Regions from separate parts of the Streptomyces sp. NPDC021115 genome, predicted to be linked through region 1. Evidence: riboswitches for the same ligand, from Rfam matches in the RefSeq annotation. Region 1 holds a riboswitch; the other holds the start of a gene.
The links. Region 1 has a riboswitch for glycine ahead of gcvT (glycine cleavage system aminomethyltransferase GcvT). Riboswitches for the same ligand answer to the same signal wherever they lie in the genome.
Positions count from the first base shown of each region.

Region 2: linked by a shared signal. The riboswitch ahead of gcvP (aminomethyl-transferring glycine dehydrogenase) and the one ahead of gcvT (glycine cleavage system aminomethyltransferase GcvT) in region 1 are both predicted to bind glycine.

Region 1 is NZ_JBIRQF010000001.1:284,067-287,779, reverse strand. It holds gene glyA (serine hydroxymethyltransferase) at 1-659, opposite strand, end outside; gene gcvH (glycine cleavage system protein GcvH) at 686-1,066, opposite strand; gene gcvT (glycine cleavage system aminomethyltransferase GcvT) at 1,132-2,259, opposite strand; glycine riboswitch at 2,457-2,566, opposite strand; gene ACH4TL_RS01275 (AAA family ATPase) at 2,737-3,444, shown strand; gene ACH4TL_RS01270 (enhanced serine sensitivity protein SseB) at 3,601-3,713, shown strand, end outside.
Region 2 is NZ_JBIRQF010000018.1:9,796-13,508, reverse strand. It holds gene gcvP (aminomethyl-transferring glycine dehydrogenase) at 1-1,483, opposite strand, end outside; glycine riboswitch at 1,673-1,770, opposite strand; gene ACH4TL_RS35980 (PRC-barrel domain-containing protein) at 1,897-2,214, shown strand; gene ACH4TL_RS35975 (DNA polymerase IV) at 2,190-3,608, opposite strand; gene ACH4TL_RS35970 (MerR family transcriptional regulator) at 3,681-3,713, opposite strand, start outside.

The DNA of each region.
Region 1 (3,713 bases):
TGCGGTACGGGGGAGGGGTGCAGACCCGCCGCCACCAGGCCGGCGAAGTGGGCCATGTCGACCATCAGGTACGCGCCGACCTCGTCGGCGATGCGGCGGAAGGCGGCGAAGTCCAGCTGACGCGGGTACGCCGACCAGCCGGCGATGACCAGCTTGGGGCGGTGCTCCTTGGCCAGCCGCTCGACCTCGTCCATGTCGACCAGACCGGTCTCGGCGTCCACGTGGTAGGGCACCACGTTGTAGAGCTTGCCGGAGAAGTTGATCTTCATGCCGTGGGTGAGGTGGCCGCCGTGGGCCAGGTTCAGCCCCAGGATGGTGTCGCCGGGCTGGAGCAGCGCGAACATCGCGGCCGCGTTGGCCTGGGCGCCGGAGTGCGGCTGGACGTTGGCGGCCTCGGCGCCGAAGAGTTCCTTGATGCGGTCGATGGCGATCTGCTCGACCACGTCGACGTGCTCACACCCGCCGTAGTAGCGGCGGCCCGGGTAGCCCTCGGCGTACTTGTTGGTCAGGACCGAGCCCTGGGCCTCCATGACGGCGGCCGGAGCGAAGTTCTCCGAGGCGATCATCTCGAGGGTGGACTGCTGGCGGTGGAGTTCGGCGTCGACGGCGGCGGCGACGTCCGGGTCGAGCTCGTGGAGGGAGCTGTTCAGAAGCGACATCAGGGTCCCGATCGAAGTAAGGAGGGTCAGTTGTTGGAGAAGGTGGCGTATTCCTCGGCGGAGAGCAGGTCGTCCGGCTCGTCCGTCACCTTCACCTTGAACAGCCAGCCGCCCTCGAAGGGGGCGGAATTCACCAGCGCCGGGTCGTTCACCACGTCCTCGTTGATTTCGGTGACCTCACCGGAGACCGGCGCGTACAGGTCGCTGACCGACTTCGTGGACTCCAGCTCACCGCAGGTCTCACCGGCGGCGACCGCGGAGCCGACATCCGGGAGCTGGACGTACACGACATCGCCGAGCGCGTTGGCCGCGTATTCGGTGATGCCGATCGTCGACACGCCGTCCTGGTCGGCGGCCGACAGCCACTCGTGCTCCTTGCTGTAGCGCAGCTGCTGGGGGTTGCTCATGGTCCGATTCTCCTGGATAGGGGGGAGTGCATGGGAAACGGGTCTTTACTGGTGAGACAGAGGTTTCAGCGCTCGCGGCGGTAGAAGGGGAGCGCGACCACCTCGTAAGGCTCCCGGGTACCGCGGATGTCCACCGACACTCCCGGGCTGCCGGGCGCGGCGTGCTCCGCGTCGACGTACGCCATGGCGATCGGCTTCCCCAGGGTCGGGGACGGGGCGCCCGAGGTGACCCGGCCGATCTCCGAGCCGTCGGGGCCCGTCACGGCGTATCCGGCGCGCGGCACCCGGCGGCCCTCGGCGACCAGGCCGACGAGCGTGCGCGGCGGCCGCGCCTCGGCCTCGCGCGCGGCGGCCTCCAGCGGCCCGCGGCCGACGAAGTCGCCGGGCTTGCCGAACTTCACCACCCGGCCGAGCCCCGCGTCGAACGGGGTCGTGTCGGTGCCCAGCTCGTGCCCGTACAGCGGCATCCCCGCCTCGAGGCGCAGCGTGTCCCGGCAGGACAGACCGCACGGCACCAGGCCCACCGGGGCGCCCGCCTCGGTCAGCGCCTGCCAGACCCGCTCGGCGTCGTCCGGCGCGACGAACAGCTCGAAGCCGTCCTCGCCGGTATAGCCGGTACGGGCGATCAGCGCGTCCACGCCGGCGACGGTGCCGGGCAGCCCCGCGTAGTACTTCAGCCCGTCCAGGTCGGCGTCGGTGAGGCCCTTGAGGATGCCGGGGGACTGCGGCCCCTGGACGGCGAGCAGCGCGTACGCGTCGCGGTCGTCCCGTACGACGGCGTCGAAGCCGGTGGCGCGCTCGGTCAGCGCGTCCAGCACCACCTGGGCGTTCGAGGCGTTGGCCACGACCAGGAACTCCTGCTCGGCGAGCCGGTAGACGATCAGGTCGTCGAGGATGCCGCCCTCGCCGTCGCAGATCATCGTGTAGCGGGCGCGGCCCACGGCGAGCGCCGAGAGATGACCGACCAGGGCGTGGTCGAGGGCGTCGGCGGCCTGCGGCCCGGTGAGAGCGATCTCACCCATGTGGGAGAGGTCGAAGAGCCCGGCGCGGGTGCGCACCGCGGTGTGCTCGTCGCGCTCGCTCCCGTACCGCAGCGGCATGTCCCAGCCGGCGAAGTCGGTCATGGTGGCGCCGAGCGCACGGTGGACGGCGTCCAGCGCGGTGCGGCGGGGCGTGGGCGGGGCGTCGGTCATGGTGCGGCTCCCAGGGGCATGATCACGGCGATGACAGTGACGGGCGGGGCGGATGGGACGACAAGGACGGCGCTGCGTCCTCCCCATCTGTCATCGGAACCTGAGAGGTTCGCCGTGACCACTCCCGCGCGGCGGGACGGCCGGGCTTGCACCTTGGGTGGAGCCACCGGCTTCGGCGGCCCGCTTTTCAGATCTGCCTCATCCATGCGGTATCGGGGCCTGAGAGATTCAAGGGAGGACTTGCTCCTTCGGCGCCTCGGACGACCGGCGGACTGCCGGTGGACGAGAACTCTCCCGCGCGGATTCAAGCGGCCGGTATGGAGTTTTGCGCGGTCATCATCGCACGTCCGCTCCTGAAGGGAACCCTTGATCTTGCGCCGTATCTGTGAGCGGGGTCGCGCCGGGGCCTCCTTGATGGACATTACCTTTTCTTGACACTCTCGGGGTACGGAGCCGCTTGACCGACCTTGGAGGACGATCACGGTGCACGGGCAGGGAACATACGCGACAACCCGAGGAACCCTGCCCGCGCGGCAGGAGCGGACCCCGCAGGAGCCGCCGTCGCAGCGAACGGGCGGCACAATCCGGCCGGACCGCCGCTCCGCCGTGCACGACCTGCGCGGCGGAGTGGGGGCGGAGCTGCGCTACCCGGCGCGTGACCTGATCATCGCCTCGGGGCTGCCCGGCAGCGGCAAGTCGACCCTGATCAACCGGGTGGTCCCGGGCGCCGACCCGAGCGGCGCGGCCGTGGTGCGGGTCGACTCGCAGAACACCCGGGAGGCATGGGAGAGACGCATGCCCCGCTGGCTGCCGTACGCGGTCTACCGGCCGCTGGTCCGCTGCGCCCACTACGTGGGGCTGCGCCGGGCGCTCACCTCCGGCGCGAGCGTCGTCGTCCACGACTGCGGCTCGCAGCCCTGGGTGCGCCGCTGGCTGGCCAGGGACGCCCGGCGCACCGGCCGCGGGCTGCACCTGGTGCTGCTGGACGTGGACCCCACGGTCGCCCTGGAGGGTCAGGCCGCCCGCGGCCGCGGGGTCTCCGGATCTGCCTTCGGGCGGCACCGGCGGGCGATGGGCCAACTGGTGGCGCGGGTGGAGGGCGGGCTTCCGCCCGAGGGCTGCGCATCGGCCGTTCTGCTCGACCGGGCAACCGCGAGCGTGCTGCGAAGCATCTCCTTCGAGTGACAGGGCTGCTGACGCGGCTGCTGACGCGTCCGCGCCGAAGAATGCGGCCGCCCGGCGTGAGGAAGTGCTGTGGAGATGACCGGGCGGCCCATGGCCTTCCGCCGCGCAGCCGTTAAGGTGCTGGTGCAGGTCGGACGAGATGGCGGTTGGACGAAGATGAGTATCCCGGAGCACCAGGGCATAACCCCCGCTCACGGAGGATTTCCCGACGGCGCTTATCCCGCGTTCCCCGGCAATGAGCTGGAAGAGGTGCTGGCCGCCTCGATCGG
Region 2 (3,713 bases), on a different contig from region 1:
GCAGCATCGCGGTCTCGGAGCGGTACTGGTGGAAGACCGGATGGGTCAGGTACGCGTCCGAGCGCAGCAGCTCCGCGGGCAGCGCGTCGTCCACCGCGGCGTCCAGCTCGTCGATGCCGCTCGCGTCCCCGCCGTCGACGCCGAAGGCGGACCACACGGCGGCCAGCTGGGCGCGGCCTGTGGTCTCGTCGCACGCGATGCCCACATGGTCCGCGTCGGTCTGCCGGAGGTTGACCCCGGCCTCGCGGGCGGCGGCGACCACGTCGGCGGCCTTGCCGGGGACGCGCGCGGTGAGGGTGTCGAAGAAGGCGCCGTGCACCACCTCGACGCCGCCCGCCCGCAGCCCCTCGGCGAGGACGGCGGCGTAGCGGTGGGTGCGGCGGGCGATGGCCGCGAGCCCGTCCGGGCCGTGGTAGACCGCGTACATTCCGGCCATCACCGCGAGCAGGACCTGCGCGGTGCAGATGTTGCTGGTGGCCTTCTCGCGGCGGATGTGCTGCTCGCGGGTCTGGAGCGCCAGCCGGTACGCCTTGTCGCCGTCGGCGTCCTGCGAGACCCCGACGAGGCGTCCCGGCAGGCTGCGGGCGTGGGCGGAACGCACGGCCATGTACCCGGCGTGCGGGCCGCCGAAGCCCATGGGCACGCCGAACCGCTGGGTGCTGCCGACCGCGACGTCCGCGCCGAGCTCGCCGGGCGAGGTGAGCAGGGTGAGCGCGAGCAGATCGGCGGCCACGGTGACGATCGCGCCCAGTTCATGGGCCCGCTCGATCACCCGGCGCGGATCGCGGACCGCGCCGGAGGCGCCCGGGTACTGGAGCAGCACGCCGAAGACGCCGCGCTCGGCGGCCTCGTCCGGGATGCCGTCGGTCAGATCGGCGACCACGACCTCGACGCCGGTCGGCTCGGCGCGGGTCTCGATGACGGCGATGGTCTGCGGCAGACAGTCGGCGTCGACCAGGAAGACGCCCTCCTTGACCTTGCCGACGCGGCGCGAGAGCGCCATGGCCTCGGCGGCGGCCGTGGCCTCGTCCAGCAGCGAGGAACCTGCGGTGTCCAGTCCTGTCAGGTCGGAGACGACGGTCTGGAAGTTGAGCAGCGCCTCCAGCCGGCCCTGGGAGATCTCCGGCTGGTACGGCGTGTAGGCCGTGTACCAGGCGGGGTTCTCCATGACGTTGCGCAGGATCACCGGCGGGGTGAACGTGCCGTAGTAGCCGAGGCCGATCATGGACGGCAGCACCTGGTTGCGGTCGGCGAGGGCGCGCAGCTCGGCGAGGACCTCCGCCTCGCTGCGGGCCGGCGGCAGCCGCAGCGCCTCGGCGCTCTTTATGACCTCGGGTACGGCGGCGGCGGTCAGCTCGTCGAGGGAGCCGAAGCCGACCTGGGCGAGCATCTTGGCCTGCGCTCCGGCGTCGGGGCCGATGTGCCGCTGCTCGAATGGAGTACCGCGCTCCAGTTCGGCGAGCGAGATGCGGTGGGTGGTCATCTGCGGGGGCCTCCTGGTCAGGTACGACCGGCGAGGGGCACCGCGGTGCGGGTGCCCGGACGGCCTCCCCCTCTGTCATCTCAACCTGAGAGCTTCACCGGCCCGTGGTGCCTGACCGGCTTTCACCGTCGGTGAGGAGGGGTTCCGGAGCATGTGCTCCCCGTGGCCCACCCTGCTTTCCAGAGTGACCTCACCCGCACGGTACGTGTGCCTGAGAGATTCCGGGGAGGATTTGCTCCTTCGGCGCCCCCGACACCATCGTCGGAGGACTCTCCCGCACGGGGTCTACAGCCACAGCCAGCGTACCAGCGCGTCTGCCGTTGGGGGTTGGACAGTGGATGCCCGAGTGGCCGGGTACCCGGATGTGGCTTTTGGTAGGTATCACTGGACCATCGCCATCTGTGGGAGAGAGCGTGCAGACGGACATCGACCCGCGAACCCTCATCGGCCGCAAGGCGTTCGACCGCGAGGGCGCCAAGATCGGCACGGTGGACGAGGTCTACCTCGACGACGCGACCGGCGAGCCCGAGTGGGCGGCGGTACGCACGGGCCTGTTCAGCCGGGACGTCTTCGTCCCCCTCGAACCGAGCGAGGTCGTCGGCGACGCGCTGCGGGTGCCGTACGACCGGGCGCTGATCAAGGACGCCCCGGACCTCGGGGTCGGCCGCCATCTCTCCCCGGAGCAGGAGCTTCAGCTGTACCACCACTACGGTCTCGACGTCACCGGCTGACCGGGCCGCACCAGCGGCAGCGGCTCGCCCGGCTCCAGATCCGGGTCGTCCACGGCGAACGTCCGCACCCGGCCGGGCTCCGACCAGGGCACCTCGAACCGTATGGTCACCCGCCCCACCCCGCTGCCCTGCACCCAGCCCGCCCCGTACTCGGCGTGCCGCACATCGGCCCCGGGCAGCCACGCCCGCGGCCGCGCGGCGCCCTCAGCGGCCTCTGAGGCGCCCGGGGCGCCCGGGCCCTCCGGCTCCGGCGTCTCGGAGCCCGGGGCCCTCTCCGGCCCCTCCAGGGCCTCGTGGGCGGCCTCAGCCGCCTGCGCGGCCTGGGCGGCCTGGGCGAACAGATCCTCCTGCGTGTAGTCCGCGAGCCCGGAGACGCCCACCCCCAGCAGCCGCACGCCCGCCGTGGTGTCCACCCCGTCGATCAGCCGCGCCGCGGCCTCCTTGACCACGCCGGGGTCGTCGGTGGGCCCGCGCAGGGTCTCCGAACGGGTCAGCGTCGAGAAGTCGTACCGCCGCACCTTGATCACGACCGTGCGTCCGGAGCGGCCCGCCTCCCGCAGCCGCCGCACACAGCGGTCGGCCAGCCGCGCCACCTCCAGCTGCACCCGGGTGCGGTCGGTCACGTCGACGTCGAAGGTGTCCTCCACCGAGACGGACTTGGCGTCCCGCTCGGCGACCACCGCCCGCTCGTCCCGCCCGCTGGCCATCAGGTACAGCGACGCCCCGTGCGCCCGGCCCAGCAGCCGGACCAGCTCCGCCTCGCCCGCCTCCCGCGTCTCGGCGACGGTGTGGATGCCGACCCGGCGCAGCGCCTCCGCGGTGGCCGGGCCGACGCCCGGCAGGGTGCGCACCGGCATCGGGTCCAGCAGCTCCCGCTCCGTGCCGGGCTCGATGACCACCAGTCCGTCCGGCTTGGCCCGCTCGGAGGCGATCTTGGCGAGCATCTTGGAGCCGGCCAGGCCCACCGAGCCGGTCAGCCCGGTCACCGCGCGGATGTCGGCCCGCAGCCGCTCCCCCACGGCCACCGCCGCCGCCACCCGGGGCTCGGCGCCGCCCGCCTCCAGATCCACGAACGCCTCGTCCAGGCTCAGCGGCTCCACCAGTGGCGACAGCGCCCGCAGCAGCCCCATGACCTGATCGCTGACCTGGCGGTAGAGCGGGAAGCGTGGGGTGAGGTACGCCGCGTTCGGACAGAGCCTGCGGGCCTGCGCCATCGCCATGGCCGAGTGCACCCCGTGCACCCGCGCCTCGTACGACGCGGTGGCCACCACCCCGCGCGGCCCGAGGCCGCCCACGATCACCGGCTTTCCGCGCAGGCTGGGCTTGGCCGCCTGCTCCGCCGAAGCGTAGAAAGCGTCCATGTCCAGGTGGAGAATCGTCGGCGCACCCCTCACAGGTCCGATGCTGCCGCACACCACTGACAATCGGCGCGCACGGGGGACCCGAACCGCCCGGAGGGAGCGCTCTCAGCCCGCCCGGTTGCGGCGCCTGGCGAGTTC